DNA from 4 places in the Arthrobacter sp. M71 S08 genome. Region 1 is predicted to be linked to each of the others. Evidence: predicted binding sites of a transcription regulator. Region 1 holds the regulator's gene; each other region holds the start of a gene.
What was found. The regulator HrcA, encoded in region 1, represses chaperone genes, less so after heat shock. The targets are predictions, from matches to a motif close to TTNGCACTCGNNNNNNNCGAGTGCNAA.

Region 1 (4,916 bases):
CGGGTGTCTTTCGGCATGCAGTCCGCCGTGCCGCACGTGCTGGCCGTACTGGACCGTACCCACTCACCGGCGCGGGTTCCACTTGCGGTCGAGTGGGCGCGCGCTGCGGGACTGAAGGTGAGCCTTGACCTGATCTACGGCACGCCCGGCGAGGAGCTTCAGGACTGGCAGACGTCCCTCGAAGCCGCGCTGGCGCTCGAGCCCGATCACCTGTCCGCATACGCTCTCATCATTGAAGACGGCACGGCGCTGGCGAGGCGGATGCGGCGCGGTGAGGTTCCAATGGTCGACGACGATGACCACGCCGACAAGTACGAACTCGCCGAAAAGATGCTCCAGTCCGCTGGGATGTCCTGGTATGAAGTAAGCAACTGGGCGCGTACCGAAGCGGATCGGTGCCGCCACAATATCGCCTACTGGAAGGGGCACGACTGGTGGGGTGCCGGTCCTGGGGCCCATTCTCACGTAGGCGGAACGCGCTGGTGGAACGTCAAGCATCCATCTGCCTACGCCCAGCGTCTGGGCGCAGGCGCTTCCCCCGCGGCCGGGAGGGAAACACTGGATGACAACTCGCGCTATGTCGAGGATGTCCTCCTGCGCAGCAGGCTGGCCGAGGGGTATCCAACAACCGAACTGCACGCCGCGGGACGCCGCGCAGTCGCCGGATTGATTGCCGACGGGCTGATCGAGCCCACCGCGGCATTCAAGGGGATTGTGCGCCTGAGTGGGCGGGGGCGGCTGCTTGCTGACGCCGTCGTTCGCCGACTTCTGCCCGACTGATCTCCTAGTGGAAGATCCGCAGGTTGAACGGGTACCGGTACGGCCGGCCGCGGTTCACATGGATTCCTGCCGCAACGGCGAAGGCCGCAAGGGTCACCCAGATGAGGGCATTGAGGACCGCGAAAATCCCGCCGATTCCGGGTAGCAGAGACAACAGCAGGCAGACTGCCGCAGCGATGCTCGGCGGGAAAGTGAAGTTGAACGCTTCCTTCGATTCCTGTTCGGTGAAGGGTCCGCGGTCCCGGTAAATCAGGAAAATGATCAGTGACGGGACGAAGCCCAGGATTCCGAGGAAATGGGCGAGCGTTGCCCACTGACGGTCCTCCGACGGAGTCAGCGGTGGAGCGCTGGGACTGGCACCCTGGAATGCGGGGACATTGTCCGGGGGTGCAGGGCGTGACGACGCGTCACTGTGCCGGTCTGCGCTGTTAGACAACGGAACTTCCTTCAAACTGTGGGACTTCACCGCGCGTTCGCGCAGAACTTACTCCATAAGGGTACTTGGTGGACTGGATGCCCGGCGTCGTCCACTCCTGCAGGAGCCCGGTGCTACGCGTCTGATCCCGGTATGGTCAGGAAATCGATGACTTCCTCGACGCGGGCCAGCAACGACGGTTCGAGATCAGCATAGGTAGTGACACCGCCAAGGATGCGCTTCCAGCCGGCGGCAACATCTGCCTGGGTGGAGTGCGGCCAGCCCAGGCGGGTCAGTATCCCTGTCTTCCAGTCCTCCCCGCGGGGAATGACCGGCCACGCCTCGAGTCCGAGCGCCCTCGGTTTCACGGCCTGCCAGACGTCGACGTAGGGGTGCCCTACGATCAGCACGTTGTGCGCAGCACCCTGCACCTTCATGGCTTGGGCCGCTATCCGGGCTTCCTTGGTACCCGGCAGAAGGTGGTCCACTAGGATTCCCAGGCGGCGGTCGCTGGATGGTGCGAAGTCACGCACCGCGCCCGCAAGATCATCGACACCGTGCAAAGGTTCGACGACGATGCCCTCGACGCGCAGATCGTCGCCCCATACTTTCTCCACGAGTTCGGCGTCGTGGCGGCCTTCAACCCAGATCCTGCTCGCCCGTGCCGTGCGCGCCCGCTGGCCCGCAACACGGACGGAACCTGAAGCAGTCCGTTGTTGCGGTACCGCCGCGTGCTTCAGCGCAGCAACCAGCTCAACCGGTGAACCCTCGTAGTGGAAACCGAAGCCGAGCGGAAACGTGCGGCGCTTGCCGCGGCGGTCCTCCAATATCATGACGTGCATCCCGCCCGACTTCTCGGTCCGTAGAATCTCGCCCACGAACCCGCTTTGGACGTCTTCAAGAACGACGCCGGGGCGGGCCTCGATCTTTTCGATTACGGCGCGTCGGGGCTGGGAGAGATCCTGTGCGCCCCACTGGTGATACGACATGTGACTTCTCTCGCTTCCGCAAATCCCTGCCGTCGGTGCAGGCAGAGCCAATGCTAACAATCGCCTCAGACGTATTAGACTTGGCACTTAGGCGTGTTGAGTGCTAACTCAAGAAGCGGGCAGCGAAGTACATCGGAGGTGAACATGAGTGAGCCCAGGCGGCTTGAAGTGCTGCGAGCCATCGTTGAGGATTACGTCCATTCCCGTGAGCCGGTGGGGTCCAAGGCTCTGGTTGAACGCCACAAGCTGGGTGTGTCCTCGGCGACTATCCGCAATGACATGGCGCTTCTGGAAGAAGAAGGCCTTATTACCGCCCCGCATACCAGTTCCGGCCGTATCCCCACAGACAAGGGTTACCGCCTGTTCGTAGACCGGATCGCCGAGGTGAAGCCGCTGTCGGCACCGGAGAAGCGGGCCATCCGGGCGCTCCTGGAAGGCGCCGAAGATCTCGACGACGTCCTGGAACGCACGGTTCGATTGCTGGCGCAGCTCACCAACCAGGTCGCCGTGGTGCAGTACCCGCACCTGGGTGCAGCGTCCGTCCGCCACATCGAGTTCGTCCTGCTTGCACCGGCCCGCGTCCTCGTGGTGCTCATCTCCACTAACGGTGCGGTACAGCAGCGGGTGGTCCCCGTTCCCGCCGACGCGAACGAGACTGCACTTGCCGAGCTGCGTCAGCGCTTCCTTGAGAAGGTGTCTGGCGTGCGGCTGCCGTCGGTGCCGCAGGAACTCGGCGCGTGCGCTGCGGAGCTTCCCCCGGCGCTGCAGCCGTTGGGCCAGGCACTCGCACATGGTCTCGAACAGTTGTCGGCCGCCAACCGCGAGGACCGCATTGTGTTGGCCGGCACAGCCAACCTTGCCCGTTCGACGCTAGACTTTCCCCTCACCATCGGCCCCGTTCTGGAAGCGCTTGAAGAACAGGTAGTCATGCTTCGTCTGCTTTCGGAGATGGAGCAGGACGCGCTTGGCGTCTCGGTCCGCATCGGCCGGGAAAACCCTTACGGCGGTCTCGCAGAGGCGTCCGTGATTGTCACCGGATACGGACCGGACGCGCTGGCGAAGGTGGGGGTTCTCGGACCCACCAGAATGGATTACCCCACCACCATGGCTGCCGTCAGGGCGGTAGCCCGTTACCTTTCCCGCATCCTCGATGAATCGTGACCGGATGACGGATCCCATGAACAGCAGCCGCTTACGCGGTGAGATAACAGGAAGTGATGTGCAGGAGTGAGTAATCACTACGATGTCCTTGGCGTTGCACGCGATGCCAGCGGCGAAGAAATAAAGAAGGCGTACCGCAAACTCGCCCGCAAACTCCACCCGGACGTCAACGTCGGCCCTGAAGCGGCTGAGGAGTTCAAGCTGGTTACCCGCGCGTACGAGGTGCTTTCGGATCCGCAGAAGCGGCGTGTCTATGACACCACTGGAAACGAAAACGGCACCGATAACGGGTTCGGCGGCGGCTACGCCGGCCCCGGCTTCGCCTTCCACGACATCTTCGAGACCTTCTTCGGTGGAGGCGGTCCCAGCGGTCCGCCGTCGCGTACCCAGCGCGGCCAGGATGCCCTCATCGCGGTCCGTATCGATCTGAAGGATGCGGTGTTCGGCTCCAACAAGAAGATCGAGGTGGACTCCGCGGCAGTATGCCCCACCTGTGACGGATCCTGCACCCAGCCCGGGACGTCACCGAGAACCTGCGATATCTGCGGTGGATCCGGCCAGGTCCAGCGTGCGGTCCGGTCCATCCTGGGCCAGGTTATGACGACCGCAACCTGCGGCACCTGCCAGGGGTACGGAACCGTGATCCCGCACCCCTGTAATGAGTGCAACGGGGACGGCCGGATACGATCCCGCCGCAGCCTGACTATCAAGGTGCCTGCCGGTGTATCGACGGGTACGCGAATCCAGCTGTCCGGTCAGGGCGAGGCAGGCATTGCGGGCGGTCCCCAGGGGGACCTGTACGTCGAGATCCGGGTCAACAGCGACCCGACCTTCCTGCGGGAGGGCGACGATCTTCACGCCACTCTGAGCGTGCCCATGACCGCGGCAGCTCTTGGCACCACCGTGACCATGACCAGCTTCGACGGCGACCAGGAACTCATGATCAAGCCGGGTACCCAGTCCGGTGAAGTCATCGCACTCAAGGGTCTTGGAGTCACGCATCTGCGCGGATATGGCAGGGGAGATCTCCTCGTACACCTGAGCGTCGAAACTCCCCGCAACCTCGACAGCGCCCAGGAGGAGCTCCTTCGACGTCTGGCGGAAATGCGCGGCGAGCAGTTCACCGAAGGTCAGCTGGCCAGCAGCGGATCAGGGGTCTTCGCCCGGTTGCGTGAGCGCCTCGGAAATCTCTGACCGGCAGCCCGGACCATGACCAACCAGGCTTTCTTCGGCGACCCCGAGGACGTTCAAGGCGCTGTCGCGGGCGCCAGCATCACGCTGCGAGGTAGGGAAGCGCATCACGCTGCGACCGTGAAGCGTGTGGTGCCCGGCGAGACAATCGACGTGGTGGACGGTAGAGGACATCGACTGAGCTGTACCGTCGTCGATGCAACACCTGCTGCCGTCGTAATGACGGTCGACAGGATCTCTTTCGATCCGCTTCCTGAATTCCGCATCGTCCTGGTGCAGGCGCTGGCGAAGGGGGACCGCGCGGAACTGGCGGTCGAGGCGGCAACCGAACTCGGCGTTGACGCAGTGCTGCCCTGGCAAGCGGATCGCAGCATTGTGCG
Region 2 (4,916 bases), on a different contig from region 1:
AGCGTGATGGTGCTGCCGCCAAGCACGGCCAGGCACACGGTTTGCCAGCTGAACCCGGCACCGACGTAGTGTTCGGCTGCAGTGATGACGGTCGGGGTCCACTGCGGGAAGGCGGTCATCACCAACGCCATGAACAGCCAGCCGCCCGCCAGGTTGGCGAGCAATGTGCCACCCCACAGTTTGCCGAGCTGACCGATGGTGGCCTGCTTGGCGGTGACGGCAGCAATCGGGACGAGAAAACCCTCCGTGAAGAGTTCGCTTTTCGCGAGCAGCAGCGCTATCAGACCGGCGCTGAATGCAACTCCGGCCAGAAGATGACTATCCGTCTGATGGAGTACCGCCAGGTAGGCCATGACGCCGATGCCGATTTCGAAACCGCCGAACAGGCCCGTGATGAGGACATCGGGGAACGTTCGGTGCAGGCGCTGGGCGCCTTCGTCGACGGTTCGGTCAAACGACTCCTCGATCTCATCCTCGACCGGGCCAGGGGTGTTGCCGAGTTCCCGCCGTCGGGCGTCGGGGTCGTTCTGGGGATTCGTCAAGCGCCTCGCCTATCTCCATTGAAGTGTTCGCGACCGATGCTACGGCGCAGGGTAGGGCGCCGATTTCAACGACTTCGCTAGGTGGACCGCGTTTGCGGTCATGGCGGAGATGGTGGAGGCAACCGGGTCGGGCACCTGGTCGAGGTCCTTGAAATCCACGGTCTGCATCGCCTCTCCCACCCAGTACACGCCGCCCTGTGCAGGAACCGTGAAGCCAATGTCGTTCAGGCCCTGATGCATCTCCGCGGTGACGTGGTGGGCGCCGTCCTCATTTCCGACGACGGCGGTGAGCGCCACCCTGTTGTACATAATGGGCCTGCCCTCATCATCGGTGGAAGATAGATCCGCGTCCAGCCGCTCGAAAACGCGCTGCCCGAGGCTGCTCATGTGTCCCACCCAGATCGGAGCAGCGAGAAGGAAGATGTCCGCGTCCAGGATCTGCTGGCGGAGCTGCGGCCATTCGTCCCCCTCGCCCATGTCGATTTCCACGCCGGGAGCCACATTGTGGTCAACAACCCGGGCCGACGACGTCGTTACTCCCTGCTCCTCCAGCTTGCCCAGGATGCGGCCGGCCATGAGGTCGGAGCTTGAGTCCGCCGGTGACGGGGTGAGCGTGCAAATCAGTGCGAATGCCTTCAGGTTTTCCATGGGGTTCCTTTCACTCTCTACACGCTCTTCGTCGCGGTTCCCACCACGGACGGGACGTCTTACTGGCGGTACCCCTCCACCTGGTCGATCGGCCGGGCCTCTGCCTCCTGCGGACTCTCACCAGCGTCCTGCTTCGCCCGCCTTTGGCGGAGCAGATCCCAGCACTGGTCGAGTTCCTCCTCAACCCGCCGCAGGCGGGCCCGCCGGTCACCGGCGGAGTCACTCTCATCGGGGGAGGAATCCCGCAGTCCATGCTCCTCATCGACAAGCGCCTGAATCCGCGCCAATATGTCCTGATCATTCATGACAAACTCCTTCGCTGGCTTCGAGCAGTGCTCGTCCCCCGTTGGGATGTCACGAGACAGGCCGGGCTTGTCAGGCTACTTAGTGTCCGCCCGAATATCCACCGATTTGAGCGTTTGCGTGATCAGTCCACCGATGCCCTAAACTGACTGGGAACTATTTGCCTGTGTAGCTCAGTCTGGTAGAGCATCCGCTTCACACGCGGAAGGCCCGGGGATCGAGGCCCCGCGCAGGCACTGTTCGTAGCCCGTCCCGCACCCGCGGGGCGGGTTTTTTCGTAGGTCCATGTTCGTCATGAGCGAACAAAATCAGTTAGCACTCCGTATGGTCGAGTGCTAATCTACCTACAGGTTGAGCGTACAAGACTCAACCCTAAGCAGACTAGATATCCTCAAGGAGTGACCCATCATGGCTATGAAATTCGACCCATTTCGCGAACTGGACCGCGTGGCCGGCGCACTTCTGGATACCCGCCAGGGACTGCGCCTGATGCCGATTGACCTCTACCGCGAGGGCGACCACTACATCCTGAACGCTGACCTCCCCGGCATTGATCCGGGCTCCGTCGATATCGACGTGGACGGCCAGCTGCTCACCATCCGTGCCGAGCGCACCCTGCGCAATGCGGAAGGAGTCAAGTGGCTCACCCGTGAACGCGAGAGCGGATCCTTCCTTCGGCAGCTGAACCTTGGGCAGGGTGTCGACATCGATGCCATCTCCGCGCGGTATGAGAGCGGTGTCCTCAGCGTCACCATCCCGGTCAGCGAGCGTGCGAAGCCCCGCAAGATCGAGGTGGTTTCCGGCGAGGATGCCCGGCCGGTAAAGGGCGACAAGGCTGTGGAAGCCTAGTCTCGTCCTACGAACCACGACAAAAATGAACGACGACGACGGGCTGTGACCCGTCGTCGTCGTTCATTTTCTCCGGAAGGTTACCGGCCCCGAACCGTGCGGTGCTTGTCCCGCAGCGCAAGCGCCAGAGCAATCATGGCGATGGCGAGGACCAGGTGCAGGATGTTGTCCGCAGCGTTCACGGGGACGAAGTTGGCTGCTGAATCATGCGGGACGATGAGCCCGTAGATGAACAGAACGGCGTAGATGACCCCTCCCCAGAGGAGGAAGTTGTATGCGCCGGTGGCCGACTTCGCCATCGCCACACCAGCTACCCCGAACAGGAGGTGGACGATGTTGTGCAGGACGGAAACCTGGAAGATTCCAAGCAGGAGGGCCTCTGACTCAGCTCCCGCAATGGCGAGCTGATCATAATTGCCGGTGATGCCTGGAATGAAGCCAAGGATACCGACCAGCAGGAAGACTACTCCGACTGCGAGCGCGGCTTTCTGGATGTTGCTTCGGGTTGTGACTCCCGAGCCAGATGAATGTGTGGATGCCATTGCTATATCCCCTCTGATTTGCCGGCGTGGCGGGGCGTCGGCGTTTGTTCTTGCGAGTTGATGAACAGCATTTCCCGCCACTGGTAATGCCAGACTGACACACTGGGGGTGAAATAGAAAGCAAGCTTAGTTAACTTTTCGATAACCCTTTTGTCCGATTGTCGACCCTTGCGATGCCTGCCGGGGCTTGGGGAGGATGGTGCATGACCTTCTCACCAAAGACAGCAATAGTGACGGGATCCAACTCGGGTATCGGACGGGCTACTGCAGTGGCTCTCGCCGAGGCCGGAATGGACGTCGGCATCACATGGCATTCCGGGGAAGAGGGGGCAAAGCAAACCGCGCGGGAAGTGGAGCAGCACGGACGACGGGCGGTGATTGCGCACCTGGACACCTCTGACGCCGCCGCGGGGGCAGCCGTGGTTGACCACCTCGCCGAACAGCTCGGCGGGCTTGACGTCTTCGTCAACAACGCAGGCATGAACAAGCCGATGCCCTTCCTGGAAACAGACTTCGACACCTGGCGCACCATCCTGACGGTCAACCTCGACGGTGCGTTCGCCTGCATGCAGCGTGCCGCCCAAAGGATGATCGAAGCCGGCAACGGCGGGCGGATCATCGCGGTCACCAGCGTGCACCAGGAACAGCCGCGCGTCGGCTCCGCCGCATACGACGCCTCGAAACACGCGCTCGGGGGGCTCGTCCGCACCATGGCGCTCGAACTGAGTCATCATGGGGTGACCGTGAATGCGGTCCTCCCCGGTGAAATCTCCACACCGATGAATGATGCCGAGGACGAGGACCCGAAGGAGGTCGACCGCCCAGGCATCCCGATCGGCCGTCCAGGTGCAGCCATGGAGGTGGCATCGGTAATCGCTTTTCTGGCGACGCCGGCCTCCAGTTACGTCAACGGCGCATCATGGGCGGTCGACGGCGGGATGCTGCAGATGGGACCGCAGGCCGGCTCGCATCTGAATGACCACGCCTGGCGGAAGGGCTGAATCGCTTCACGGGCGCTAATCATTCGCTTGGTTGCCTAGCTGTTGTCCAGAATCTATTCACCGAACATTCAGGAAAGCCAAATAGTGTGGCCGCAGTCACACTCCAGAAAGGCTTTTCCATGACAACCTCGCAGCATCAGGCCCTCACCGATTTCTCCGCTCTGCAGCGCGGCCAGCAGGTCACCTTGCGCCATCAATCCGGGAATCAATTCACCGGCGTATTGGAGGATCGCGCAGACGATGCCTCAGTAGTGTGGGTTCGCCTTGATGACGGCGCGGGACGGCGCCTCTTTCACCGCGAGGACGGTTACAGCATCGGTCTCTGACTGCATCACCCTTAGTACACAATCTCAGGGGTGCTCCCCGCTCACGCCCGGCTCACGGCGAAGAGCTTCCGGACGTCGTCGGCGTCGAGGGACTGCTGGCGATATTCGTCCATCAGCACACCAAGGACGTTCTCTGCGTACTCTTCGTTGGTAGAGGCGATCGCATCCTTCGCGTACGCCACCCGCACATTGTTGGCGTATGCATCCGCCGCAGTCTGAGCCACGCAGTTGTGCGTTGCTACCCCGGCGAGCACAACCGTATCCACGCTGAGATTGCGTAGACGTTGCAGTAGATCGGTACCGAAGAAGGCGCTGTCCCGTGTCTTCACCAATTCGGGAAGTCCCTCGATGTCCAAGCCGTCAACGGGTTCTGCCTGCTCGGTGCCGCTGAAAAGAAACCCCTGGTCGTCGTCGAGCATACTCAGCGTCCACGTCGACTTGTCCCGCTGATGCTCCGTGCGGATTACATAGACCGAAATACCGGCTTCACGCGCATCCGCGATAGCGGAATTACACGCCTCAACCAGCGAGTCCTGCTGCCTTCCGAGAGTTTCGTCCTCGAAGAACGCCTTCTGCATATCGATGATCAGCAGCGCAGCCGTCATGTCTTCTTCCTTCCCTGTTGCGGGTCCCTCGCGACCACTTAGACAGCATACTTACGGACCGCCCGTGGTGGCCTGCAGCATCCCGGGCAAGATCAATAAC
Region 3 (4,916 bases), on a different contig from region 1:
GCTTGTCCGCGACAACAGCTTCGGTGGTGAGGAACAGGCCCGCGATGGAGGCAGCGTTCTGCAGAGCAGAGCGGGTAACCTTCACGGGGTCGTTCACACCGGCAGCCAGGAGGTCCTCGTAGTCACCGGTTGCGGCGTTGAGGCCGTGGCCTGCGGGCAGTCCGCGAACCTTCTCGATAACGACGCCGGGCTCGAGGCCAGCGTTGAAAGCGATCTGCTTGAGCGGGGCGTCGATGGCGATGCGTACGATGTTTGCACCGGTCGCTTCGTCGCCTTCGAGGTTGAGGTTGGCGAATGCCTTGGCGCCGGCCTGGATCAGGGCCACACCACCACCGGCAACAATGCCCTCTTCAACAGCAGCCTTCGCGTTGCGGACGGCGTCCTCGATGCGGTGCTTGCGTTCCTTGAGCTCAACCTCGGTTGCAGCGCCTGCCTTGATGACTGCAACGCCGCCGGCCAGCTTGGCCAGGCGCTCCTGCAGCTTCTCGCGGTCGTAGTCGGAATCAGAGTTCTCGATCTCGGCACGGATTTGTGCAACGCGGCCGGCGATTTCCTCTGCGTTACCGGCACCCTCAACGATGGTGGTCTCGTCCTTGGTGACAACAACCTTGCGTGCCTGGCCCAGGAGGTCCAGGGTGGCGCTCTCCAGCTTGAGGCCAACTTCTTCGGCGATGACCTGGCCACCGGTTAGGATGGCGATGTCAGCCAGCTGGGCCTTGCGGCGGTCGCCGAAGCCCGGAGCCTTGACGGCGACGGACTTGAAGGTGCCGCGGATCTTGTTGACTACGAGGGTAGCCAGTGCTTCACCCTCGATGTCTTCAGCGATGATCAGCAGCGGCTTGCCGGACTGCATGACCTTCTCGAGGACAGCAACGAGGTCCTTGACGTTGGAGATCTTTGAGTTGACGATCAGGATGTAGGGATCTTCGAGGACCGTCTCCTGGCGCTCTGCGTCGGTGACGAAGTAGCCGGAGATGTAGCCCTTGTCGAAGCGCATGCCCTCGGTGAGTTCAAGCTCGAGGCCGAAGGTGTTGGACTCCTCGACGGTGATGACGCCTTCCTTGCCAACCTTGTCAAGGGCTTCGGCGATGAGGTCACCGATCTGCTGGTCACCGGCGGAGATCGAAGCCGTAGCTGCGATTTCTTCCTTGGTCTCGATTTCCTTGGCGGAAGCGAGGAGCTCGGCGGTGACGGCGTCAACGGCCTTCTCGATGCCGCGCTTGAGGCTCAGCGGGTCAGCACCGGCGGCTACGTTGCGCAGGCCTTCCTTGACGAGTGCCTGGGCGAGGACGGTGGCGGTGGTGGTTCCGTCACCGGCGACGTCGTCAGTCTTCTTGGCAACTTCCTTGACCAGCTCGGCGCCGATCTTCTCGAACGGATCGTCGAGTTCGATCTCCTTCGCGATGGAAACACCATCGTTGGTGATCGTGGGAGCGCCCCACTTCTTTTCAAGGACAACGTTGCGCCCGCGGGGGCCCAGCGTAACCTTGACTGCGTCAGCGAGGGTGTTCAACCCGCGCTCGAGGCCGCGGCGTGCCTCTTCATCAAAAGAAATGATCTTGGCCATAACGGCGTAGGTCCTTTCGGGACGGTCATGCGTATGCTGCTACCGGCCTGTGATGCCCGCGACGGACGAGCAGACCCGGGAAGATCTCTGTACCTCCCGAACCGGCCCTCACCACAGAGGTTGCCTGGTTCACTCATGGGGCGGCGCCTTAGCAGTCGTCACACCTGAGTGCTAACTCCATAATTAGCACTCACGCACTACGAGTGCAAGCTGTTCGCCTCAGGGAAAACAACGACGACGGCGCGCCGCCCCTCATAGGGGAAGCGCGCCGTCGTGTTTGGGTATTGCGTGGGTCGGCTCAGGATGCGAGGCGCACCGCCTCAGCCTGCGGCCCCTTCTGACCTTCACCGATCTCGAATTCGACCCGCTGGCCCTCGTCGAGCGCGCGGTAGCCCTCCATCTCGATTGCGGACCAGTGCACAAAGACATCCGCTCCGCCTTCATCAACGGTGATGAAGCCGTATCCCTTTTCAGCGTTGAACCATTTCACGGTTCCCTGCGCCATGTTGTTCTCCCACTGTGTAGATCCCCCGCCGGCTGATCGTGGCGGGGCTGAGATACATCTAATCCCAGAACACCTGACCAGTGATGCAGAACACAATGAATGTTATTGATCCTTAACCGGATGCCTACTGGAAGCCCGGACCAACCACGACTGTGATGTTGCCGAAGCCGGCGTCGCCCTGGACGGTTCCGATGCCCAGAGTACCCGCCAGCGCTTCGGCCGTGGCGCGCTGTTCTTCACTGTTATAGAGGACGATCGACCGCTGCAGCTGTTGACCGGACCAGTTGCCGATCTGGGTCACATTCCAGCCGTCGCCCTGCAGGCGTCCAGCCGCGGTGCTCGCCAGTCCGCCGACCGTCGTAGCGTTCAACACGGCGACGGGCTGCGCGCGGTCGACGGCGTCAGAATCGGTTGCCTCGGCGGTCGGGTCTTCCTCGGACGTCGGTTCAGTGCTGGGAGACCCGAACTCCGTGGGCGTCGGTTCAGTGCTGGGAGACCCGAACTGGGTGGGCGTCGGTTCAGCGCTGGGCTCTCCGGCTGCACCCTCGCTCGCCTCATCCCCGGCTGAGGTGGACGGCATCAGGGCGGGACTGCTGGACTCGGAAGTGACCGCGCTGACCTGCCCGAGACCCAGGCGTGGGAAAAGGAAGTATGCGGCCAGTCCAACCGCGAGGACCAGGATCCCTGCGACGACCTTCAAGGCAAGGCCGCTTGACTGCTGCGGCGCCATCCGCTCACGGTGGACTCCCTGCCGAGCGGCGGATTCGGGCACCCGGTCGAATTCGTCGCGGGGATATTGGGTCATGTGGCGTGGAATCCTCGGCTCGGGAGCGGCGTGCGTTCTAGACGTCAACGCCAAGACGGCGCGCGGAACGGGCGCGTTGGCGGGTTGTACGTAGTCTACGCAATCTCTTCACGAGCATCGGATCGTGGGCGAGGGCGGCTTCAGTATCAATGAGCGCGTTGAGGATCTGATAGTAGTGCGTGGCGGAGAGATCGAACATCTCCCGGATAGCCTGCTCCTTGGCACCCGAATACTTCCACCACTGCCTCTCGAGCTCAAGCATGCGCTGTTCGCGCTCACCCAGACCCAATTCCCGAGTTTCCGCGGAGCCTTCACGATCCGTCTGCGCTGCCGGGCCCTGCATACCCACGACACACCGTCCAATCCACCGTTTCCGCGCGATCTACTTCGTCCATGCTAGTGGCGAATCACACCGTTGTCATTTGCGCTGCCTCTGGAGGCAGCGTCGTGAAACGGGTCAAGATGGACCCATGAACGACGACGGCGCCCCCACCCTGCCCATCCCCCCTGCCCTGGGGGCAGCTCTGCCGTTTGCCGCTCCGGCAACCCTCGACGACGTCATGGCGCCGGACTGGGCTGAGGCTCTGAGACCGGTCCAGCCACACGTTCACGATTTGGCCCGGGCGTTGGCACTCGAACAGCAGAATGGCGTCCAGGTGCTGCCGGGCCCCGACCACATCTTGCGGACCTTTACCTACCCGCTGAGCCATGTGAAGGTCATCATCGTGGGACAGGATCCCTACCCGACGCCCGGCCACTCCGTAGGACTCGCGTTCTCAGTGACCCGGCAGACCAAGTTGCCGCGCAGTTTGGTGAATATCTACAAGGAACTCGCATCAGACCTTGAGGCCCCGGCTCCCACCCACGGTGATCTTTCCGGCTGGGCGGACGAAGGAGTCTTCCTGCTCAACCGGGTCCTCACGGTGCGCGCGGGCGAAACAGGATCCCACCGGAAGCTGGGCTGGAACGCGGTCACTGACGCCGCGGTCCGGGCGCTGGCTGCCCGCGACCAGCCGCTGGTGGCCATCCTCTGGGGCCGCGAGGCCGCGCAGCTCAAACCGCTGCTCGGATCCACGCCGCTCATTGAGTCCGCCCACCCGAGCCCGCTGTCTGCTTCCCGCGGTTTCTTCGGCTCCCGGCCCTTCAGCCGCGCCAACGCACTCCTGGAGCAACAGGGCGCCGCCCCCGTGAACTGGTTGCGTAGCTAGTCCCGGTCAGCGGCGGCGGTTACGACGTCGTTCGTTGCTGCTCAGGTTCTTGGTTAAGGGCCGGGCAAGGTTATCACCGAGGACCACGCCTCCGGCGATGGCGAGGATAATCGTCAGCGCGTTGAACAACCCGATAGCACCGGCTCCGGAAAGGTCAGTCTCGATCGTGAGGTCATACATCGACCGGAAGATCGTGAGTCCCGGGTAGAGGAACATGACGGCCGGCACCGCGACAACAAGCTGCGGAGCGCCCATCCGAAGGGCCACCACCCTCGCAAGCATGCCGATCAGCACAGCCGCTATGGCCGGCGCCAGTCTGTAACCGACGCCGAGGCTCACCACCAGCGAGTAGAGCAGGAACCCTGCGGTCGCGATGAGTGAGGTGGGGACGATGAGTGACATATCCGTCTGCTCGGCGACGCAGATCATCGCGACCGCGATGAAGACGAGCACCGCAACCACGGGCCACGGATACAGGGAGCCCTCCGACGTCGTCACATTCAGCTCGGGGATACCGATGAGGCTTCCGAGCACGAGCGCGACGGAGATGCCGGACACGAGGCCCGCGAAAACGAGGAATGCAGAAAGGAACCGGCCTGCTGCGGTGACCGGGAAGCCGTTAATCGCGTCCTGGGTAGCAGATACCAGCCGACCCGTCGGAAGGAGGAGAAGGATGCCTCCGACCACCACAAGGGCGGGCGAAATCGGGACGTTCAGCCACCACAGGAGCATCGCGATCAGCGTGACCAGCGCCGCCGATGTCGCCGTCGCAAAGAACTCCGGCACCCTCCAGCGACCCAACTGCCGTGAGAGCAGGTCGACACTGATGCA
Region 4 (4,916 bases), on a different contig from region 1:
TCGCTGCCTTGGCGGACTCATAAATGGCCGTCACCTGGGGAACACCGACGCCGGCAACCACGCGGGTGGTGCAGATGGAACCCGGCCCTACGCCCACCTTGATGCCGTCAGCGCCCGCATCGATCAGTGCCTGGGCGCCTTCGCGGGTGGCAGCCTGACCGCCGATGATGTCCACGTGCGCGGCGGCTTTCTCTGCTTTGAGCCGGGCGATCATCTCGAGGACGCCGGCGCTGTGGCCGTTCGCCGTATCGACGAACAGCGCGTCCACACCGGCGTCGACCAGTGTCATGGCCCGCTCCCAGCCGTCGCCGAAGAACCCGATGGCTGCGCCGACGCGCAGGCGTCCCTCATCGTCCTTGGTGGACAGCGGATACTGTTCCGCTTTCGTGAAGTCCTTGACGGTTATGAGACCGCGGAGGATGCCGTCGTCGTCGACCAGGGGAAGCTTCTCGATCTTGTTCTTGCCGAGGAGGCCGATCGCATCCTCACCGCTGATGCCGACGTGGCCCGTGACCAGCGGCATGGGAGTCATCACTTCGCGGACCATACGGTGCGGGAACTCGTGCTCGGAGACAAACCGGGTGTCCCGGTTGGTGACGATTCCGAGGAGCCTGCCGTCGCCGTCGACCACCGGAAGGCCCGAGACGCGGTAATGGCCGCAGAGGTCATCGAGTTCGCGGAGGGTGGCGTCAGGGCCAATGGTGACAGGGTTGGTGATCATGCCGGACTCGCTGCGCTTGACGCGGTCCACCTGCTCGGCCTGGTCGGCGATCGACAGGTTGCGGTGGATGACGCCGAGGCCGCCCTGGCGCGCCATGGCAACCGCCATGCGGGCTTCGGTAACGGTGTCCATGGCGGAGGACAGCAGCGGAGTCTGCACACTGATGCGCCTGGAAACCCGGGAACTGGTATCCGCTTCGGACGGAATGACGTCAGTGTGTCCGGGCAGCAGCAGGACGTCGTCGTAGGTCAGGCCAACGAAGCCGAAGGGATCATGGGGGGTCGACTGTTCGCTCAACGCGGCGCCTCTTTCGGGGGGATGCTGTGGGAGTATCGCCGGTGCGGTGGACCAGCGCGTTCCGGCTTCTATCGTAGAACGAATGGAATCCATCCCCTATTCCAATGACCACTATAAAGATGTGAAACGAGCAACGTTCCGGCCTTCGGGGGAAGACCGGAACGTTGCTCGTGTGCCCTTGGCGGCGGAGTGCTGCCGGTGGCTGGTGCCTTCAGAGGCGATGTGCCGCTAGTGGCTGTGGCCGTGGTGCTCTTCTTCATCGGCCGGCTTCTCGACCACGAGGGTCTCAGTGGTGAGAACCAGAGCGGCGATCGAGGCTGCGTTGCGCAGGGCCGAGCGGGTGACCTTCACCGGGTCGATGATGCCGGCATCGACGAGGTTCTCGTAGTTGCCGGTGACGGCGTTGAAGCCGTGATTGACATCAAGCTGGCCGACCTTGTCAATGACAACGTAGCCCTCGAAACCTGCGTTCTCGGCGATCCAGCGCAGCGGCTGGACCAGTGCACGGCGAACGAGACCGACGGCGGTAGCCGCGTCGCCCTCAAGCTTGAGCACAGCCGGGTCTTCTTCGAGGACCTTCGAAGCGTGGATCAGCGCGGAACCGCCACCTGCGACGATTCCTTCTTCCAGGGCTGCGCGGGTTGAAGAAACAGCATCTTCGATGCGGTGCTTCTTTTCCTTGAGCTCAACCTCTGTGGCTGCGCCGACCTTGATGACTCCTACGCCGCCGGCGAGCTTGGCGAGGCGCTCCTGGAGCTTTTCGCGGTCCCAGTCAGAATCCGTGCGCTCGACCTCGGCGCGGATCTGCGAAACGCGATCGGCAACATCCTGCTCGCTGCCTGCACCGTCAACGATGGTGGTGGCGTCCTTGGTGACGGTGATGCGGCGAGCCGTGCCCAGGACCTCGAGGCCGACCTGGTCGAGCTTCAGGCCCAGATCCGGGGACACAACCTGCGCACCGGTGAGGGTGGCAATGTCCTGGAGCATGGCCTTGCGGCGGTCACCGAAACCGGGAGCCTTGACCGCAACGACGTTAAGGGTGCCGCGGATCTTGTTGACCACCAGGGTGGACAGCGCTTCGCCCTCGATATCCTCAGCGATGATGAACAGCGGCTTGCCCGCCTGCAGCGCCTTTTCGAGCAGCGGCAGGAACTCCTGCAGAGCGGAGATCTTGCCGGAGTTGATCAGGATCAGTGCGTCTTCGAGGACGGCTTCCTGACGCTCAGGGTCGGTCACGAAGTAGGGGCTCAGGAAGCCCTTGTCGAACTGCATGCCTTCGGTGAGGACGAGCTCGGTCTGGGTGGTCGAGGATTCCTCGATCGTGATGACGCCGTCCTTGCCGACCTTCTCAAAGGCTTCGGCGAGCAGGTCGCCCACTTCCTGGCTCTGGGCCGAGATAGCGGCAACGTTTGCGGTCTGCTTGCCGACGACCTCGCGGGCGTTTTCCAGCAGGCGGCCGGCAACAGCCTCGATGGAGACCTCGATGCCGCGCTTCAGTGCGCCCGGGGCGGCACCGGCAGCAACGTTGCGCAGGCCTTCCTTGACCAGTGCCTGTGCGAGGACGGTAGCCGTCGTCGTGCCGTCACCGGCGACGTCGTTGGTCTTGGTTGCAACTTCCTTGGCGAGCTGTGCGCCGAGGTTCTCGAAGGGGTCGTCCAGCTCCACCTCACGGGCGATGGTCACGCCGTCGTTCGTGATGGTGGGGGCGCCCCACTTCTTGTCGAGGACGACGTTGCGTCCACGGGGGCCGAGTGTCACCTTGACGGTGTCGGCCAGCTTGTCGACACCGGCTTCCAGCGAGCGGCGAGCGGCGTCATTAAACTCCAACTGCTTTGCCATTGTTTAAGTTACGTTCCTTTCAGGCTTGTGCAGGGATGTGTACTTACAGGAAGAACCCCGGCCGAATGAGACCGGGGTTCTTCTGCACAACTACTTGACGACGATCGCCAGAACGTCGCGAGCGGAGAGAACCAGGTACTCCTGGCCACTGTGCTTGACTTCGGTTCCGCCGTACTTGGAGTAGATGACGACGTCGCCTTCAGCTACGTCGACCGGAACGCGGTTGCCGTTGTCGTCAACGCGGCCGGGGCCTACTGCGACGACCTCGCCCTCCTGGGGCTTTTCCTTGGCGGTGTCCGGGATGACCAGACCTGAAGCGGTGGTCTGCTCGCCTTCCAGCGGCCGAACAACAATACGATCTTCAAGAGGCTTGATAGAGACCGACACTCGGACCTCTCCTTCACTTGGTTTGAATGAATCGGGGTATCGAGCAGGCGCTGACCGTCGTCGCGGTGCCGGTTGGCGCATCCTCGAAGGATTAGCACCCTCATAGCGAGAGTGCCAAGTCCGACTTTATGCAAACGGTTAGCACTCGGTCAAGGCGAGTGCCAGAGCGGTGGGTTATGCATGGATGTCCATCGCGGGATTGACCGCACGAACAGCCGACTGGGGTGAACCGCGATCCGGCCTGAAGTACCGCCAGCAAACGGCGAGCCAGGCTCAGCGCACTCCCGGCAACGAAGGCTCGCGTTTTGTCTACGCCCCTTCATCCTCGCCGTCGGGTAAGGCCATCGACCCGTCGTTTTCTGCAGGGCGGAGTGGTTCACGCGGACGATTCAGGCCTGACCATCTTGGTCACAACCCACCGGTGCTTACCGATTTTGCGGTCCCTTACGAAGCCGAGCTTCTCGTAGGTCGCCAGGGCACCGTTGTACAGGAACCCTGCGGGCACGGAGGCCGCGTCCTCGGGATAGCCTTCGACCGTCCCCCCGCCCATGTGGGCGATCAGGTTCAGGGCGCCTTCCAGCGCGGCGCCGGCAACACCCTGCCGTCGGAGTCCCTTCCCGACGTAGCAGCAAGCAATACGCCAGTCAGGTGCCGCGGTCTGGCTCTTCTCATACGCAGCACGGTTCTTGATCCTCGGCAGCTCCGTAGGCGGGCCGAATTGGCACCATCCCAGGCAGTCGTCCCCCTCGAATACCAGGGCCGCGTGTGCTGTTCCCTCACGCACCCGGGCGAGCTTGCGATCGCGATTGCTTTGGACGGAGGTGCCTTCGCCAATGTCCTGCGGGTGAAATCCCATACACCAGCAGCCACCAAATATGCCGTTGTTCACTTCGACCAGCGCTGCAAAGGCGGGCCACGTCGACTCGTCCAAAGCCCGGACGGTGTACTTCGGTGACATGCACACATCCTACGTTCGCGGTCCCTCCCGCCCCAGGTGACGTCTAGACTGAAGAGCCCGGCCCAGCCCCCTCGCCGAAAGCGGTACCTTGACCCAGAACCTCCTTGAGCCCATCCTGACTCCCGAGGGCTGGGAACTGCTCAACTCGCTCGGACCCTACTCCGAAGCCGAGAGCCTCCGGCTCAACGAGCAGCTCCGCGCTGCCGGCCACTCCCCCGAGGTGGTGAACGCGGCCCTCACCCAGTCCCGGCTGCGCGCCAAGGCCCAGGCCAAATTCGGTCCCTTCGCCGCCCGGATGCTGTTCACGCCCGCCGGCCTGGAACAGGCAACCAGGCTTAACGTCGCCGCCCGGCACGCCCAGCGTTACGTCACCGCCGGCCTGCAGAAGGTCGCCGACCTCGGCTGCGGCATCGGCGCCGACTCGATGGCGCTCGCCACCCTCGAACGCGACGTCACCGCCGTTGAACTCGACGAAACCACCGCCGCAGCCGCCACGATGAACCTCCTTCCCTGGTCCAACGCCACGGTGCTCAACGCCGACGCGTCAACGGTGGACCTGTCCGGGTACGACGGCATCTGGCTGGATCCGGCCAGAAGGACCACTTCAAGCTCGGGCACCAAACGCCTCTTCGACCCGGAAGCCTTCTCGCCTCCCCTGTCGTTCGTTGAGAGCCTCGCCGACGCCGGTATGCCGGTCGGCGTGAAGCTGGGCCC

Region 2: a site for HrcA is predicted at 1,806-1,832, ahead of AC5RTB_RS10250 (Hsp20/alpha crystallin family protein). Genes of this name have one in related genera too.
Region 3: a site for HrcA is predicted at 1,716-1,742, ahead of groL (chaperonin GroEL). Genes of this name have one in related genera too.
Region 4: a site for HrcA is predicted at 3,383-3,409, ahead of groES (co-chaperone GroES). Genes of this name have one in related genera too.

What each region holds. Positions count from the first base shown of each region.
Region 1 covers NZ_JBNHEY010000008.1:65,110-70,025, reverse strand. Annotated here, with positions in the region: gene hemW (radical SAM family heme chaperone HemW) at 1-780, shown strand, start outside; gene AC5RTB_RS14590 (DUF4870 domain-containing protein) at 785-1,216, opposite strand; gene AC5RTB_RS14585 (DUF3097 domain-containing protein) at 1,330-2,184, opposite strand; gene hrcA (heat-inducible transcriptional repressor HrcA) at 2,329-3,345, shown strand; gene dnaJ (molecular chaperone DnaJ) at 3,412-4,539, shown strand; gene AC5RTB_RS14570 (16S rRNA (uracil(1498)-N(3))-methyltransferase) at 4,555-4,916, shown strand, end outside.
Region 2 covers NZ_JBNHEY010000004.1:125,723-130,638, reverse strand. Annotated here, with positions in the region: gene AC5RTB_RS10270 (formate/nitrite transporter family protein) at 1-542, opposite strand, end outside; gene AC5RTB_RS10265 (flavodoxin family protein) at 582-1,190, opposite strand; gene AC5RTB_RS10260 (DUF2630 family protein) at 1,250-1,495, opposite strand; tRNA gene AC5RTB_RS10255 (tRNA-Val) at 1,656-1,729, shown strand; gene AC5RTB_RS10250 (Hsp20/alpha crystallin family protein) at 1,902-2,342, shown strand; gene AC5RTB_RS10245 (DUF4383 domain-containing protein) at 2,423-2,884, opposite strand; gene AC5RTB_RS10240 (SDR family oxidoreductase) at 3,088-3,885, shown strand; gene AC5RTB_RS10235 (hypothetical protein) at 4,005-4,211, shown strand; gene AC5RTB_RS10230 (cysteine hydrolase family protein) at 4,253-4,816, opposite strand.
Region 3 covers NZ_JBNHEY010000001.1:25,115-30,030, reverse strand. Annotated here, with positions in the region: gene groL (chaperonin GroEL) at 1-1,567, opposite strand, end outside; gene AC5RTB_RS00175 (cold-shock protein) at 1,866-2,072, opposite strand; gene AC5RTB_RS00170 (LytR C-terminal domain-containing protein) at 2,197-2,877, opposite strand; gene AC5RTB_RS00165 (DUF3263 domain-containing protein) at 2,915-3,220, opposite strand; gene AC5RTB_RS00160 (uracil-DNA glycosylase) at 3,348-4,085, shown strand; gene AC5RTB_RS00155 (threonine/serine exporter family protein) at 4,092-4,916, opposite strand, start outside.
Region 4 covers NZ_JBNHEY010000002.1:526,143-531,058, reverse strand. Annotated here, with positions in the region: gene guaB (IMP dehydrogenase) at 1-1,111, opposite strand, end outside; gene groL (chaperonin GroEL) at 1,247-2,857, opposite strand; gene groES (co-chaperone GroES) at 2,948-3,244, opposite strand; gene AC5RTB_RS06420 (GNAT family N-acetyltransferase) at 3,621-4,202, opposite strand; gene AC5RTB_RS06415 (class I SAM-dependent methyltransferase) at 4,291-4,916, shown strand, end outside.